DNA from 4 places in the Vogesella perlucida genome. Region 1 is predicted to be linked to each of the others. Evidence: predicted binding sites of a transcription regulator. Region 1 holds the regulator's gene; each other region holds the start of a gene.
What was found. Region 1 encodes sigma-54, which starts transcription at its own class of promoters, with help from an activator protein. Its sites were predicted from a motif close to CTGGCACGCTTCATGCTT; they were not measured.
Positions count from the first base shown of each region.

Region 1 (4,196 bases):
CCAGGTTGCGGCCGGCGGCCACAGGCAGCACCACCTTGCGCACGGTGACACCCAGAATATCTTGTGTCTCGGACTGGATATTCAGCCGGTCCAGTGCCTGCATGGCCTGGTCGTTGGCTTTCATCAGATGGATGATCAGCTTCAGTACTTTCTTGGGCCGCACGGCGGTTTCGCCAAAAATGGTGCGGATATTCAAGATGCCCAAGCCGCGTACTTCCAGAAAATCGCGCAGCAATGGCGGGCAGCGCCCTTCCAGTGTTTCCGGGCCGATACGGTATAGCTCTACCGCATCATCGGCTACCAGACCATGGCCACGCGAGATCAGCTCCAGCGCCAGCTCGCTTTTACCCATGGCCGAGTCGCCCATGATCAGCACGCCGATTTCCAGCACATCCAGAAACACGCCATGCATGACCGTGGATACCGCCAGGGCGCGCGCCAGGTAAATGCGCAGCACGTCCATCAGGTAGGGGCTTTCCAGCGGCGTGCTCATCAGCGGCACATTGTGCGTCTGGCAGTAGTCGTGCAGCAGCTTGGGTACGGGCTGACCATTGGCCACGATCACCACGGCCATGGTCTTGTGGAACAGCTGGTCCAGCGCGGTGCGGGCGGCGGCTTGCTCCAGCTTGTTCAGGTATTCCACTTCGGCCAGACCTAGTACCTGCACCCGGTTGGGGTGGATAAAGTTCAGGTGGCCCACCAGCGCCTGGGTTGGCCGCTGCTCTTCATTGGAAATCAGGTTGTCAGAACCGGCGCGGCTGGCCACCCAGCTCAGGCTCAGCTTGTGCTGGTTGTCCTGATACAGGCGGCGCACACTGATATTAGGCATGGGGGGCGTTTCCGGTGAGTAACTCGTACAGGGTTACAGCGTCGCAACTGGCCATTTTTTCACGCAGGCTACGGCTGGAGAACAGCTGGGCCAGCTCGGATAGCACCTGCAGGTGCAGGTCGGTAGCCTGCTCAGGCACCAGCAGGACAAACAGCAGGTTAACCGGCTTGCCGTCGGGCGAGTCGAACGGTATCGGGCTGGCCAGGCGGATAAACACGCCGGTGGCCTCTTTCAGGCCTTTTACCCGGCCATGCGGTATGGCTACACCCTGACCCAGCCCGGTTGAGCCCAGCTTTTCGCGGGCAAACAGGCTGTCAAAGATGTCACTGCGGGCAATGCCATGGCTGTTTTCAACCATCAGGCCTACCTGTTCGAACAGGCGCTTCTTGCTGGATACGTCTACATCCGCCAGCACGTTTTGCTGCGGAAGAATCTTGCCAATCAAGCTCATGATTTACATTTGCCGGAAAAAACCGTCGGCCATTCTACGCCGAGTCGGCTGTTTGCAATAGGGCAGGATAAGACCTGCCTGGGCCGGATAAGTGCCGCTGGCCAACGCCGGATATCCGCTCGTACAGAGGCAGGCTGCGGGTACTGCCTGTATTGGCAAGCCGGCTATTCTGGTGCGTGGCACAGTTTGGTTCGGGGCCAAATGTGGGCATGCGCATTTTGCCCTGTTTGGCGCATGGTGCTGCATTGAAATCGGTGTGACAGGCAAAAAATAGTCTGGCTGCGGCAGGAAAACAAAAACGGGAGCCTGGTGGCTCCCGTGTTGTGCATCAATGTGCCTTACAGGGTGGCGTTGACCTGTTGGGCGTTAACCCGGTGTTCACCCTGTTTTTCCTTGAACTTCAATACCTGACGGTCCAGTTTATCCATCAGTGTGTCGATGGCAGCGTACATGTCGGCTTCTTCCGATTCGACATGAATATCTTTGCCTGCCAGATGAACGTTGACCTCCGCTTTTTGTACCAGTTTATCAACCGACAGCGTCACGTTAACGCCAATGACATTATCTACGTGGCGGGTGATGCGTTCTAGTTTGCTCTCGATGTATTCGCGAATCGATGGGGTAACTTCGAGGTGTAGACCGGTAATTTTGAGGTTCATACCCTGACTCCTTCTGTTAACAGTGCGGTCGGGCTGGCCGCACCGGTGTTTTGGCACTTCTATAAGGCCTTGCGAAGGCTAACTGGCGGAATCTGCATAGCTTCACGATACTTGGCTACCGTACGTCTGGCAACCTGAATACCCTGTGCCGTGAGCTTGTCGGCGATGGCGCTGTCCGATAGCGGTTTTTTGCCATCTTCGCCATCAATGATCTGGCGTATCAGCGCCTTGATAGCTGTGGCAGAGCACTCGCCGCCACTATCCGTTTCCAGGGCATTACCAAAGAAATATTTCAGCTCGAACAAGCCCCTGCTGCATAGCAGATACTTCTGGGTCGTAACTCTGGAAATGGTGGATTCATGCAAACCCAGCTCGTCTGCGATGTCTCGCAATATCAGCGGGCGCATGGCCACTTCACCGTGTTCAAAGAACGCTTGCTGCCTTTCAACTATAGATTCCGACACTTTCAGGATGGTGTCAAACCGTTGCTGAATGTTTTTTACCAGCCATCTGGCCTCTTGCAGTTGGCCCGAAAGGTTGTGGCTGTTGTCCCGTTGCTGCAGCATGTTTGCATACAGCTGATTTACTTGAAGTTTTGGTAGCGAGCCGCGATTGAGCTGGGCAACCCAGCGCCCGCCGCGCCGCACGACATGGATATCCGGCGCGACATAATGTGTCTCGCCCTGGTCAAAACCACTGGTGGGCCTGGGGCGCAGCGTGGCAATAAGACTATGCGCGGCGCGTAATTCGGCTTCGCCCACACCCAGGATTTTCTTCAGCCGGGTGTAGTCACGGCTACCCAGCAGCGCCAGGTGTTCTCCTGCCAGCTTGCGGGCCAGGGGGAGCGATGGGGTGTGCGCGGGCAGGTTGGCTAGCTGTAACGCCAGAAACTCTCCCAGGTCGCGGCTGCCTATGCCCATGGGCTCAAATTGCATCATGAGCTTGCGCAGGGTTTCCAGCTCTTCGGTTTCGACATCCAGCTCCAGCGGCAGTTCGGCCGCTACCTCTTCCAGCGGTGTTTGCAGGTAGCCATCGTCGTCCAGCTCGTCTATCAGCAAAGCCAGCAGGGCACTATCGCGGCGGCCCAGCTGGGTTTCCCGCATCTGTGCCGTGAGGTGTTCGCGCAGGGTGGGGCGGCAGGGGGCATTGAGAATGGGGTCGAATTCGTCGTCGCCATCGTGGCTGCCGCCTCCGCCTCCACTACCCCAGTCCGTGAGCTCCATGCTGTCTTGCTGGCGGTCTTCGGCGGTGTCGTTGCTGCTTTCCTGGGTAACGGGCGCATCACCTTCTGCTGGCGGGCTATCGCTACCGTCGCTGCGCTCCAGTAGCGGGTTTTCCAGCAGGTAGCGCTCCAGTTCGCTGGACAAGTCCAGTGTGGACATTTGCAGCAGTTTGATGGACTGCTGCAGTTGCGGGGTCAGGGTAAGCTGCTGGCTGACTTTGAGCTGGAGGGTCTGTTTCATTTCGCTTACAGGTGGAAATGCTCGCCCAGGTAAACCTGGCGAACCTGTTCGTTATTGACCAGTTCGTCTGGCAAGCCGGAGGCCAGCACGCGGCCTTCGGAAATAATGTAGGCACGGTCGCAGATGCGCAGCGTTTCGCGCACATTGTGGTCGGTAATCAGCACCCCGATACCGCGCTCTTTCAGGAACGAGATGATTTTCTGGATGTCGATCACGGCAATCGGATCCACACCGGCAAAGGGCTCGTCCAGCAGAATGAAGCGCGGTTTGGTGGCCAGCACGCGGGCAATTTCCACACGGCGCCGCTCACCGCCAGACAGGGCCATGGCGTTGGTTTCGCGCAGGTGGCCGATGTTCAGGTCATCCAGCAGCAATTGCAGCTCATTATCCAGCACCTCACCGGACAGACCGGCCACTTCCAGTACCGCCTGGATGTTTTCCTCTACCGTCATCTTGCGGAAGATGGACGCCTCTTGTGGCAGATAACCCAAGCCTAGCCGTGCACGTTTGTGGATGGGCAAGTGGGTGATGACTTCACCATTGAGCGTGATTTCACCGGCTTCGGCAGCGACCAGCCCGACCACCATGTAAAAGCTGGTGGTCTTGCCGGCACCGTTCGGGCCGAGCAAGCCGATGACCTCGCCACTGGCGATATCCATGGAAACATCCCGTACGACGGTCCGCTTCTTGAAGGTTTTTTTCAGGTGCTGGATGCTCAGCCGGCTTTGGCTCATGGTTTTTCCTGCGGCTGAAGGATGATGGTGACGCGGCCGGAGGTGTTGCTGCCGCCCTGG
Region 1 is NZ_CEETRO010000011.1:67,265-71,460, reverse strand. Features, by position in the region: gene hprK (HPr(Ser) kinase/phosphatase) at 1-829, opposite strand, end outside; gene ptsN (PTS IIA-like nitrogen regulatory protein PtsN) at 822-1,280, opposite strand; gene hpf (ribosome hibernation-promoting factor, HPF/YfiA family) at 1,619-1,939, opposite strand; gene ACZ9XP_RS15295 (RNA polymerase factor sigma-54) at 1,999-3,402, opposite strand; gene lptB (LPS export ABC transporter ATP-binding protein) at 3,408-4,136, opposite strand; gene lptA (lipopolysaccharide transport periplasmic protein LptA) at 4,133-4,196, opposite strand, start outside.

Region 2 (4,196 bases), on a different contig from region 1:
TTTGTCGTACACACGCATACTGGTGGTGAAGTTGTACGTGCTGGCATCGCTAGGCGTAATGGCCGGCAGCGGGGATTTCAGCGCAGCAGGCGATGCCGTGTAATCAATCAGCGGCGATTTCTGGTCGGCATCCAGGTTGAACTGCCAGTCCAGCGCAGTAGACGGTGTACCAGGCAGGCCTGCGCGGTCGATCTTGATCGGCGCATCGTCACCACCGCCCACGGGTTCACCCACCAGGAAGTTGCCGTTGTTAACGAAATAGCCGTCTTTATCCAGCTTGAACTGGCCATTGCGAGTGTAGAAAGTGGACGTAGCTGTCGGGTCGCTCCACAGCTTGAAGAAGCCGGCACCCGAAATCGCCATATCCAGCGGGTTTTTGGTGGCCGTGATATTGCCCTGCTGGAACTGCTGCGCCACCTTGATGGTTTGCGAGCCAATACCGGACTCGGTGTCGCTCACGCCGTACAGGCTGGTGGCGTACAGGTCGGAAAATTCGGCGCGGGACGATTTGAAACCCACGGTACTGGCGTTGGAAACGTTGTTACCGATCACATCCAGTTGTTTGGCTGCGGCGTTGAGACCACTCAAACCTTGCTGAAAACTCATGATTCTCTCCTAAACTCTCACACCGCAAATCAAAGGATCTGGCTAATCTTGCTTACCGGCAAACGTTCGCCGGTAGACACTACAAACATCGGCACACCTTTTTCCCACGCCACGCTGGTGACTTTGGTCGGTGCCATCATGGTGGCATCTACCGCCGTACCATCCGCTGTCGCTTCCACTTTGAAGCTGTATTCGCCGTTAGGCTGGGTCGCACCATTCTCACCCTTGCCATCCCAGCTGAACACAAACTGACCCTGTTTCTGCGGCCCCATTTCGAAGCTATCGACGACAGCGCCGCTGCTATTGGTGACGGTTACCACCACCTGGCTGGCTGGCTTGGTGAACTCGATGGTGCCCACGGCCTTGCCATCGGTCAGCGTCAGCTTGCTATTGGGGCTCAGTACCTGGCGGCCAATCAGCATGGTGGCCAGTAGCGACTGGCTGGCTGCCTGGCTTTCAGTCATGCTCTTGACCGCTGCATTCACACTCTCCAGGCCGCTTACCGTGCTGATCTGCGCCATCTGACTGGTCATCTGGCTGTTATCCATCGGGTTCATCGGATCTTGCGCCCTCAGCTGCGTGGTCAGCAGTGTCAGGAAACGGTTCTGGATTTCAGCCGAAGAGTTACCGGTAGACGTATTACCAGTGGCCGCGGTGGGGTTCAGCGAGCTGTAATCGAAATTGGTCGAAGCAATACTGGTAGCCATGATCTAGTCCCTTGCCTTACTGGCCCAGCTGCAGGGTTTTCTGCAGCATGGTTTTGGCGGCATTCACAATCTCTACGTTGGTCTGGTAAGAACGCGACGCCGAAATCATGTCGGCCATTTCTTCCACCGGGTTCACGTTCGGCATGCGCACATAGCCTTTTTCATCTGCCAGCGGGTGGCCCGGCTGGTATTTCATGCGAAATGGCGAGGTATCCTCGGCCACGGCAGTCACGCGCACACCCGCCACCTGCGGCGTATTGGCACTCACCGGCACGGCTGTAAATACCGCATGGCGGGCACGATAGGGTTCACCAGTAGACGACGCCGTGCTTTCGGCGTTGGCAATATTGCTGGCCACCAGGTTCAGGCGCATGGACTGCGCGGTCAGTGCCGAGCCGGCAATATTGAACACATTAGACAGCGACATGATTACTGGCCTCCTTTGATGGCATCCATCAGACCGCTGATGCGCTTGTTCAGGAAGGTCAGGGTGGACTGGTATTTCATGGCGTTATCGGTAAAGGCCGAGCGCTCCACATCCATATCCACCGTGTTGCCGTCCAGGCTGCGCTGTACTGCGCTGCGGTGCTGCAGGCCACCTTCTACCGCACGGCTACCGGTGGCAGCCAGATGGCGGTTATCGGTTTGCGCCAAGGCCACCCCGCTGGCTTGCAGCGCGGCGGTCTGGCTTTTCAGCGCCTTGCCAAAGTCAAAATCCACCGCCTTGTAGCCAGGGGTATCGGCGTTAGCGATATTGCTGGCAATGACTTCGGCCCGCGCGGCGCGCAGGTCCAGCGAGCGCTGGAAGAAGTCTAGGTGGGAGGAGATTTTGTTCAGCATGGCTATTTTTCCTTGAGTCAGCCCATTTCAGCACAAAGCGTGCCAGCTTTTTTTGCCTGAAACCCTCAAGAAAAGCTGCCTGCTGCCGATTTACCGCCCCCGGCACCAACCAAGCGGCAACAGCGGCGGCAATATTTGCCGCAGCATGCAAAACGCCGCCCGCAGGCGGCGCTATCACAGACATGCCAAGCTGGCTTAGTCGTCTTCGCGAATCTCGAAGTCGTGGCTGATATCGGCGGTTTTGCCCAGCATGATGGAAGCCGAGCAGTATTTTTCGGCAGACAGGCTGATGGCACGCGCCACCACGTCCGCCTTCAGGCTGCGGCCAACCACCACAAAGTGGAAGTGGATTTTGGTAAACACTTTCGGGTCGGTATCGGCACGCTCGGCGTCCATCTCCACCCAGCAGTCACGCACGTCCTGACGCGATTTTTTCAGGATGGACAACACGTCGTAGCTGGTGCAGCCGGCCGTGCCCAGCAGCAGCAATTCCATCGGGCGCGGGCCCAGGTTACGGCCGCCACCTTCGGGTGCGCCGTCCATCACCACGGCGTGGCCACTGCCGGTTTCACCCATGAAACACACACCATCTACCCACTTCAGTCTTGCCTTCATGCTTGCTCTCCGATAGAAACAGGGCATCAGCCTAACATCGCCGATTTGGGCGGACAAAGAATCACCGGTAAAATGAAAAGATTATTTAGTTTTGAAGTGCACACACATGCTTGTTCTTGGTATCGAATCGTCCTGTGACGAAACCGGCGTCGCCCTGTACGACACCGAACGCGGCCTGATTGCCGACCAGCTGCACTCCCAGATGGCCATGCACGCCGAATACGGTGGCGTGGTGCCCGAGCTGGCCAGCCGCGACCATATCCGCCGCGTACGCCCGCTCACCGACGCCTGCCTGGCAGAAGCCGGTGTCACCCTGCAGGACATCGACGCCATTGCCTACACCCAAGGCCCCGGCCTGGGCGGTGCGCTACTGGTCGGCGCCAGCTACGCCAATGCGCTGGCCTACGGCCTGGGCAAGCCGGTAATTGCCGTGCACCACCTGGAAGGCCACCTGCTGTCGCCGCTGCTGGCCGAGCCACGCCCGGACTTTCCTTTCCTGGCGCTGCTGGTATCCGGCGGCCACACCCAGATCATGGCCGTGCGTGGCGTGGGCCAGTACGAGATTCTGGGCGAGACGCTGGACGACGCCGCCGGTGAAGCCTTCGACAAAACCGCCAAACTGCTGGGCCTGCCCTACCCCGGCGGCCCGCTGCTATCGCGCCTGGCGGAAGAAGGCGACCCGGCACGCTTCGAGCTGCCGCGCCCCATGCTGCACTCGGCCAACCTCGACATGAGCTTCTCTGGCCTGAAAACCGCCGTGCTGATGCTAAGCAAACAAGTAGAAGCCGAGCACGGCAGCATCGACGAGCAAGCGCGCAAAGACATCTGCCGCGCTTTCCAGGAAGCCATCGTCGAGGTGCTGGTAAGCAAGTGCATCAAGGCGCTGAAACAAACCGGCATGCAGCGCATCGTGGTCGCTGGCGGCGTGGGCGCCAACAAACAGCTGCGCGCCGCGCTGGACGACGCCACCCGCCGCCGCCAGTACCAGGTGTTTTACCCGCCGCTGAAGCTGTGTACCGACAACGGTGCCATGATCGCCTTTGCCGGCGCCATGCGCCTGAAATACGCCACACCGGCCGGCGGTTTTACGGTCAAGCCGCGCTGGGAACTGTCCAGCCTGCCAGCCGTATAAGCCCCCCATAAACCGCACGGGCTGACGCTGCCAGACGGCGTCGCCCGCCAACCACCACTCACCACACCGGCTGTACGCGAGCGCCGATTGTTCGTGTTTTCGGTGTGCTGCCGTGGCAAACAAGCCAACATGATCCAGCTAAAAAACCTTACCTTGCGCCGCGGCCTGAAAGAACTGCTGATTGCGGCCAACCTCACTATCAACCCCGGCAACAAGGCCGGCATCGTGGGTGCCAACGGCGCGGGCAAATCCAGCCTGTTTGCCCTGCTCAAAGGCGAGCTGCACGCTGACAGCGG
Region 2 is NZ_CEETRO010000010.1:41,105-45,300, reverse strand. Features, by position in the region: gene flgE (flagellar hook protein FlgE) at 1-606, opposite strand, end outside; gene ACZ9XP_RS14485 (flagellar hook assembly protein FlgD) at 636-1,313, opposite strand; gene flgC (flagellar basal body rod protein FlgC) at 1,330-1,740, opposite strand; gene flgB (flagellar basal body rod protein FlgB) at 1,743-2,153, opposite strand; gene ACZ9XP_RS14470 (OsmC family protein) at 2,349-2,768, opposite strand; gene tsaD (tRNA (adenosine(37)-N6)-threonylcarbamoyltransferase complex transferase subunit TsaD) at 2,875-3,900, shown strand; gene ACZ9XP_RS14460 (ATP-binding cassette domain-containing protein) at 4,030-4,196, shown strand, end outside.
Region 2: flgB (flagellar basal body rod protein FlgB) is a predicted target of sigma-54. The motif match lies at 2,182-2,199, and genes of this name have one in related genera.

Region 3 (4,196 bases), on a different contig from region 1:
TGTTCCAGCAGCAAACCCACCAGCCCCACCACGAAGATGGCGATCAGGATGTGCTCCACGTTCAGATTGTTCCATTCGTCCCATACCCAGAAGCCCAGGCCCACGCCGCCGGTGAGCATCTCGGCGGCCACAATCACCAGCCAGGCCGTGCCCACCGCCAGACGCACACCGGTCAGCATGTGCGGCAACGTGGCCGGCAGCAGGATGACGGTAAACACCTTCCACTCTGATAGCCGCAGCACGCGCGCCACGTTCAGGTAGTCCTGCGGTACGGCACGCACACCGGCAGCGGTGTTGAGGATCATCGGCCAGATGCTGGAAATAAAGATGACCCAGATCGACGCCGGGCTGGCGGCCTTGAACACCAACAGGCCAATAGGCAGCCAGGCCAGCGGGCTCACCGGGCGCAGCAGGCTGATCACCGGTGCCGTCATGCGCGCCAGAAAATCAAAGCGCCCGATCAGGAAGCCCAGCGGAATACCCACCAGCGCCGCCATGCCAAAGCCCATGCCGACGCGCCCCAGCGACATCAGGATGTTCCAGCCTATGCCCTGGTCGTTGGGGCCGTTCTGGTAGAAGGGATCGGCAAACAGCTCGCGCGCCGACGCCCAGGTACTGACCGGGCCGGGCAGGCTGCCGCGGCTCAGCTGCGACACCAGCGTCCACAACAGCAGAAAAGCCAGCAGGCCCAGTAGCGGCGGCACCACGGCACGCAGCAGCGGCACCACCGGTGCCAGCACGGGGGTGGCGGCCAGGCGGGCCACCGGCGATACCGGCTTGCGGCGGCGTGGCAGCGGCATGTTGGCCGCAACAGGTTTGGCAACCGTCATGTCACACCTCCTCAGGCCTTGATCTTGAAGCTGGCGGCGTAGGCGGCCGGGTTCTTGCCATCCCACACCACCCCGTCGATCAGCTTGCTGCTGCGCATGTCACTGGCCGGTACCGGCACGCGGGCCATGGCGGCGGCGTCTTTGTAGATGGCGGTCTGGTTGATCTGTTTTGCCACCGCCAGATAATCCGGGTCGGTTTTCAGCAGGCCCCAGCGCTTGTGCTGGGTCAGGAACCACATGCCGTCGGACAGGTAGGGGTAGTTGACCTTGCCGCCGTCGAAGAACTTCATCAGCTTGGGGTCTTGCCACTTTTTGCCCAGGCCGTCTTCGTAGGCACCCAGGAAACGGCCCTCGATCACCGGCTCTGGCGCGTTGACGTAGGCTTTGTCGGAGATCAGCTTGGCCACTGCCGCGCGGTTTTTCACGTCGTCGATGTAGCGCGAGGCTTCCAGCAGTGCCGCCACCAGCGCACGGGCGGTATTGGGGTACTGTTTGACCCAGTCGCCGGTAGTGCCCAGTACCTTTTCCGGATGATCGGGCCAGATCTGCTGGGTGGTGGCCACGGTAAAGCCGATGCCGTCGGCGATGGCGCGGGCGTTCCACGGCTCGCCCACGCAGTAGCCGTCCATATTGTCTACGCGCATATTGGCCACCATCTGCGGCGGCGGCACCACGATGGTTTTCACGTCAGTCAGCGGGTTCACACCGTGCGCGGCCAACCAGTAATACAGCCACATGGCGTGGGTACCGGTAGGAAAGGTCTGGGCAAAGGTGTACTCGCGCGGCTCGGCCTTGATCAGCTTGGCCAGCGCCGGGCCGGTGGTAGCGCCCTTGTCTTTGAGCTGGTTGGAAAGTGTGATGCCCTGGCCGTTCTGGTTCAGCGTCATCAGCACCGCCATGTCTTTCTTGGGGCCGCCCACGCCCAGGTGCACACCGTAGATCATGCCGTACAGCGCGTGCGAGGCGTCCAGCTCGCCGTTCACCAGCTTGTCGCGCACCGCCGCCCAGCTGGCCTCTTTGGAGGGCACGATGGTGATGCCGTATTTCTTGTCGAAGCCCATCTTGGCGGCCACGATCACCGAGGCACAGTCAGTCAGCGGGATGAACCCCACCTTGACCTCGGTTTTTTCCGGTTTGCCCACGGGGGCAGCCAGCGCAGGCAGGATAAAGCCGGCGGGCAAGGCAGTAGAGGCCATCAGTGACAAGGCTCCCTTGAGAAAGTCGCGGCGGGCGTTGGCCGCAGTGTGGGGGGTGTCGGGGTGTTGACGCTGTTTCATGGTTTGCTCCTAGCGGTAGCCACAAAAGAAAAGCGTCCGTCGCCCTCTCGTCAGAAAGGGCAACGGACGCCGTTGTCCGTACTCCCAGGCTTGCGCCGCCGTTGGCACCTTCCTGTTGAATGTCTTGGCGCTACCTTGCGCCTGCTGTCACTTCAGCAAGTGTCGTGCCAGCCTGAAAACCTGCTTTTACTGTCCCGCTAGCGGTTTTGTGCACCGCGATAGCGCGGCCACGCACCAGCACGGCTCAGCCTTGCAGCCATTCGGCCAGGCTGATGATCTCTTGCGCCACGTCGGCCAGGCGCTTTTGCTGCTGCATCGCCCGCTGCCTCAGCTGTTTATAGGCGGCCTGCTCGTCCAGGTTTTTCATCTGCATCAGCAGGCCCTTGGCTTTTTCGATGACCTTGCGCTCGGCCAGCTGCTGCTGGGCGCTAGCCAGCTCGCTGCGCCGTGTCTGCTCCAGCTGGTGGCGCTCGATGGCCACCTCCAGCAAGGGCTGGATACGCGCCGCCTCCACACTGCCCACCACATAGGCCGCTACCCCGGCCGATAGCGCAGCGCGGATGGTGTCGCGGCGGCTGTCGTCGGTAAACATCACCACCGGCTGGCCATGGCGCGCGCCCATCACGCATACCTGCTCCAGCATGTCGCGCGACGGTGCATCGCTGTCGATCAGCACCACGTCGGGCCGTGCGGCAGCCAGCATGTCGGCCAGCTGCAGGTTGGCCGCCACCTCGGCCACCACGCGCACGCCCGCTGCCGCCAGCGCTTCTTTCAGCGCGGCGGCCTTGCCGGAGCCATCGTTGACCAGCATCACGCTTAACATGAGTAACCTGTCTTTGGAGTGAATTAGCCATAAAAGCAGCAAGGTCTGTGCCATGCCACTGACAACACGCTGGCAGCAGCGCCGCGCTACACTGGCGGCATGACACATACCGCCAACCTGGGCCCGGCGTCCTGGCGCATGCTGCAGGCGGCGGGCATTACTGACGCGGCCAACTTGCGCGAGCTGGGCGCCGTAGCCGCCTACCTGCAGGTAAAACGCAGCGGCCAGCGCCCCAGCCTGAACCTGCTGTGGGCACTGGAAGGCGCACTGAGCGGGCGTAGCTGGCAAGCTGTCGCCCGCGAAGACCGCCTGGCTTTGTTAATGGCACTGGAAGACCTGGAGAAAAAACATGACTGAACCGATACGCTGTGGCTGGTGCGGCACCGACCCGCTGTATGTGGCCTACCACGACCACGAGTGGGGCCGCCCGGTACACGACGACCGCAAGCTGTTCGAAATGCTGATACTGGAGGGCGCGCAGGCCGGGCTGTCGTGGATTACCATCCTGCGCAAACGCGAGCACTACCGCCGCGTGTTTCACGACTTCGACCCGGTCAAGGTGGCGGCGATGACCGACGCCGATGTAGAACGCCTGCTACAGGACCCGGGCATCGTGCGTAACCGGCTAAAGGTCAACAGCGCCATCCGCAACGCGCGGGTGTTTCTGGCCATGCAGCGTGAACACGGCAGCTTTGCCGCCTGGCTGTGGGCGCAGGCAGGTGGCCAGCCGGTGCAGAACCACTGGGCCACGCTGGCTGAGGCCCCGGCCAGCACGCCGCTATCGGACAGCATCAGCAAGGCACTGAAAAAGGCCGGCATGAATTTTGTCGGCAGCACGGTGATCTACGCCTTCCTGCAAGCTACCGGCGTGGTCAACGACCACCTGGTGAGCTGCCACTGCCACCCGGCCAACCGCCCGTAAGCGGCTCAGTGCCAGGGGTTGGCCGCCAGCAGCCTGGCGTAGCTGCCATCGCGCTGGATCTGGCCGATAGCCTGATTCAGCTGCGCCAGGGTCAGTGGCGACGCTGGCGACAGCGCACACTGCGCCCGCACGCGGTGCAGCACCTGCGGCGGGTTCAGCGGCAGCTTGGGGAAATCATGCTGCAGGTAATAGCGCAGCGCCGCCTCCCCCACGATGGCGTAATCGTAGCGGCCCGCCAGCAGCTTTTGCAGATTGGCCTTCACCGACACGCTATCGCTACGCACAAACTGCTGCTCCAGTATTTGCTCCACCCTGGGGTAACGGTAGCCACTAAGCGTACCGAT
Region 3 is NZ_CEETRO010000002.1:425,814-430,009, reverse strand. Features, by position in the region: gene ntrB (nitrate ABC transporter permease) at 1-830, opposite strand, end outside; gene ACZ9XP_RS04390 (CmpA/NrtA family ABC transporter substrate-binding protein) at 842-2,107, opposite strand; gene ACZ9XP_RS04385 (ANTAR domain-containing protein) at 2,352-2,930, opposite strand; gene ACZ9XP_RS04380 (TfoX/Sxy family protein) at 3,030-3,287, shown strand; gene ACZ9XP_RS04375 (DNA-3-methyladenine glycosylase I) at 3,280-3,852, shown strand; gene ACZ9XP_RS04370 (substrate-binding periplasmic protein) at 3,858-4,196, opposite strand, start outside.
Region 3: ACZ9XP_RS04390 (CmpA/NrtA family ABC transporter substrate-binding protein) is a predicted target of sigma-54. The motif match lies at 2,261-2,278, and genes of this name have one in related genera.

Region 4 (4,196 bases), on a different contig from region 1:
ACTGGAAGCCGCCCTGCTGGGTACCGTGGCCGACGACGCGCAGGCGCTGGCGGTGCAGCACATTGTGCGCAGCTTCGACCCGTGCCAGGTGTGCACGGTGCAGTAGAACAGGTTGTACCCCATGAGCGAATACAGACACTTTAGCCATGTGCCCCATCCCGTTGGCGCGAGCCGGGCAAAACGGTTTGAGACGCCGATTTGTTTGAGCCCCGCGCCGTTAGCAAGGGGCGAGTTCGGCGGCGCCTGGGGCGGGCCGTTAGGCGCGGGGTTTCGAGCAGCCCCGGGTCGCCTTTTCTTTGGTTACTTTCTTTTGGCGACGCAAAAGAAAGTAACCCGTCCGCCGGGCGGAACCGGCTATGTTCATCACCATCCGCAGCGCGGATTCACTATCGTCCGTCAATCATCCGGCCCTATTCACACGGCTCACAGAAAAAGCTGATAAACAGAGAAACGAGCAAAGCCATGCCCGACAAACTCAGCAGCAGCGCCGAAGCCACCCGTCTGGGCGGCGAGCTGGCCGAAGAAGCCTGGATCGACGTGATACGCCGCATGGACCAGGTGTACACCGAGCTGGTGCAATCGCAGGAAACACTGGAAGCCAAGCACCGCGAGCTGGCCGACGCGCACCGCTTTACCGAAGGCGTGCTGGAAGCCATGACCGACGTGATGGTGGTGTGCGACACCTTGGGCCAGGTGCGCCAGGTAAACCGTGCCATGGTGTCGCTGACCGGGCTGAGCGAAAGCCTGCTCACCGCCTGCAAGCTCACCGACCTGGTGCCGGGCGAGGCAGAGCGCGAGCTGCTGCTGCAAAGGTTGGCCGCAGGCAATGCCGAGGGCTGCGATATCGAAATCGCCCTGATCGCCCATAACGGCGAGGCCATACCGGTAACCTGGAACGTCAGCGCACTGTACGACGGCGAACGCCGCTACAGCGGCTTTGTGGCGGTGGGCCGCCCGGTGGGCGAACTGAAAAAAGCCTATGCCGAGCTGAAACAGGCGCACGAGGCGCTCAAAGCCGCGCAGGCGCAGCTGGTGCAAGCCGAGAAAATGGCGTCGCTGGGGCGGCTGGTGGCCGGTGTGGCGCACGAGCTGAACAACCCTATCAGCTTTATCGTGGGCAATACCCACGCCATGCAGCGCTACGCCGGCAAGCTGCAACAGTATCTGGCCGCCGTGCATGCGGCCAACCCTGACGCCAGCGCGCTGCGCCAGCAGCTAAAGATAGACCGCCTGCTGGCCGACCTGCCGTCGCTGCTGGACGGGCTGATGGAAGGCGCCCAACGCAGCAGCGCCATTGTGGACGCGCTCAAGCGCTTTTCCGCCATCGAAACCGACACCCGCCAGCGCGTGAACCTGGCCGAGGCAATACAGCGTGCGCTGCACTGGGTGGGCCAGGCCGCGCCGCACCGCGTCAACGTGCAGTGCCACGGGCTGGAAAGCGCGCTGTGGGTGACCGGCTCGGCCAACCAGCTGCAGCAGGTGCTGGTAAACCTGATCCAGAACGCCTACGACGCGGTGGAGACACAAGCAGCCCCCGCCCTCACACTCACCCTGGCCAGCGCCGAGGGCCGGGCGTGCCTGAGCGTGGCCGACAACGGCCCCGGCATTGCTGCGGCCAACCTGGCGCGCATCTTCGACCCGTTCTTTACCACCAAGCCGGTGGGCAAAGGCACCGGCCTGGGCTTGTCGATCAGCTACGGTATTGTGGAACAGCACGGTGGCACGCTGGCAGCGGCCAACCTGGCAGACGGCGGCGCCTGCTTTACGCTGACCCTGCCCACCGCAGCAAGCGGCACGCCATAAAGCAAAACCCCCTGCGCTGCATGGCGGCAGCCAGGGGGTTTTGCCCGTGCTGGCGGTTTATTCGCCAGCCGGTTTTTTCTTGCTGCGCGTGCGTTTGGCCGGTGCTGCCTTCTCTGCCACCTCGGTGGCAGGCGCAACATCGGCGGGGGCGGGCTGCTCGGGCTGCCGCTCGGGGTGCTGCTCGGCTTCGCTGGGCAGCATCAGCTCGGGGTATTCGCCAAACAGGCGCTCTATCAGCTTGCTGCGTGCGTCGATATGATGACCCAGGCGCCAGTCTTGCAGCAGCTGGATGGCAATCTCGAAAAACGGGTAGTCAATCTCGTACAGGCGGTGCAGCTCGTACGGCTGCTGTAGCTGCAGCGCCAGCGCCAGGTGTTTCAGTGTTTCCAGCTGCTGCGGGTCGGCCCCGGCGTCCATCAGCTTCTTGATACGTTTGGCAGCGTTCATACTGACTCCTTTGAGGTGACAAGACAAACCGTGTCAGGCTAACACACTGACAAACCAGCATTTAAGACCTGCATCAAGCCCTGCATCAAAAAGAAAGCCCGCCGCAGCGGGCCAACCATCCGAAACGGGACAGAAACAAAAGAAGGAGAGACGCGGCAAACCATGCAAAACCCGCGCAGGGCCCAATCTAAGGCAGCAACATGACAGCAGCGTGACAGATATTATTGCCACCATACAGTTGGCCGCGCCGCGCACAGGCAAGCTGCTTGCCAGCCCGGCCACGGCAGTGCAAAGCCGCTTGCCAGCCGCTGTAACGCCAGCCGTTACAGCGCAGCACCTTCCCTTTGAAAAACAGCCACTTGCCCCGCCAGCACAGCGCTTGCCGTAGCTGGCATGCTTCCTGCACTGCCGCCTGCATGCCCGGGCCAAAACGGGCAAGACACGCATCCACCTGGAGACACCGATGACCCCGACCCGCAGCTTGCTGGCTGGCGCACTGAGCCTGGCCACCCTGCCCGCGCTGGCCCACACCGGCCATAACGATACATTTAACCTGCTATCCGGCATGGCACACCCGGTAGGCGGGCTGGACCACCTGCTGGCCATGGTGGCCGTGGGCCTGTGGGCCGCCGCGCACCAGGGCAAGGTACGCCTGGCCGCGCCAGCCACCTTTGTGCTGGCCATGCTGGGCGGCTGCCTGCTGGGCGCTGCCGGTATGGCACTGCCTGCCGTAGAGCCCGGCATTGCCCTGTCGGTACTGGTACTGGGCCTGATGGTAGCCGCCGGCAGCCGCGTACCGGCCAGCATCGGCCTGCCGCTGATTGCCGCATTTGCTCTGGTACACGGCCATGCGCACGGTGCCGAAGCCCCCGCAGGCAGCCTGGCTGGCTATATGGCCGGCTTTGTCCTGGCAACCGCCGCCCTGCACGCCGCCGGCCTGGTAGCGGGCCACACCCTGCTGGCGCGCGCCAGCCTGTGGGCCCGTGCCACCGGTGCTGCCATTGCCGCCAGCGGTGCCTGGCTACTGGCAGGCAGCCTGTAATACCCCGCGCGCAGCCCTTGCCTGGCGAGGGCTGCACGAGTGGTATTGCCGCTCACACTCCTCCATCCAAACCTGGTTGTTATGCATGACAACAGCCGGGCAGGCCGCCCCCCGCGCCTGCCCGGTATTTTTTTGCCTGCACGGCAGACAGGCGGCCGCACAGTAGACAACCAGTTGGCCGCCCCCACTGCAAAGCGGCTTACCACCCCGCTGCAGGGTGCCGCACAAAATCCATTAAAAACAGCACCTTGCACACCAATTCAAGCTGGCACGCTTCTTGTAACAGGCTGCCACCCATGTTGTAACCACCCCCCTACAAAACAGAATAAGGCAGAGACCACGATGGAGACTTTCTACCAGGCCATGCGGCGCCAGGGTGTTACCCGCCGCAGCTTTCTGAAGTTCTGCAGCCTCACCGCTACCTCGATGGGTTTGGGCTCGGCGTTTGTGCCGCGCATCGCCCAGGCCCTGGAAACCAAACCGCGCACGCCGGTGATCTGGCTGCACGGGCTGGAATGCACCTGCTGTACCGAATCGTTTATCCGCTCGGCGCACCCGCTGGCTAAAGACGCCATCCTGTCGCTGATCTCGCTGGACTACGACGACACCATCATGGCTGCCGCCGGCCACCAGGCTGAAGCCATCCTGGAAGAGATCATGGAAAAGCACAAAGGCGAGTACATCGTGGCCATCGAGGGCAACCCGCCGCTAAACGAAGACGGCATGTTCTGCTTCCCTGGCGGCGAGCCCTTCGTGGAAAAACTCAAGCGTGTCTCGGCCGACGCCAAAGCGCTGATCGCCTGGGGTTCCTGTGCCAGCTGGGGCTGCGTGCAAGCGGCCAAACCCAACCCTACCCGCGCCACGCCGGTACACCAGGTAATTCTGGACAAGCCCATCATCAAGG
Region 4 is NZ_CEETRO010000001.1:191,965-196,160, forward strand. Features, by position in the region: gene ACZ9XP_RS00995 (nickel-dependent hydrogenase large subunit) at 1-106, shown strand, start outside; gene ACZ9XP_RS01000 (ATP-binding protein) at 463-1,803, shown strand; gene ACZ9XP_RS01005 (ribonuclease E domain-containing protein) at 1,861-2,250, opposite strand; gene ACZ9XP_RS01010 (HupE/UreJ family protein) at 2,714-3,292, shown strand; gene ACZ9XP_RS01015 (hydrogenase small subunit) at 3,635-4,196, shown strand, end outside.
Region 4: ACZ9XP_RS01010 (HupE/UreJ family protein) is a predicted target of sigma-54. The motif match lies at 2,639-2,656, and genes of this name have one in related genera.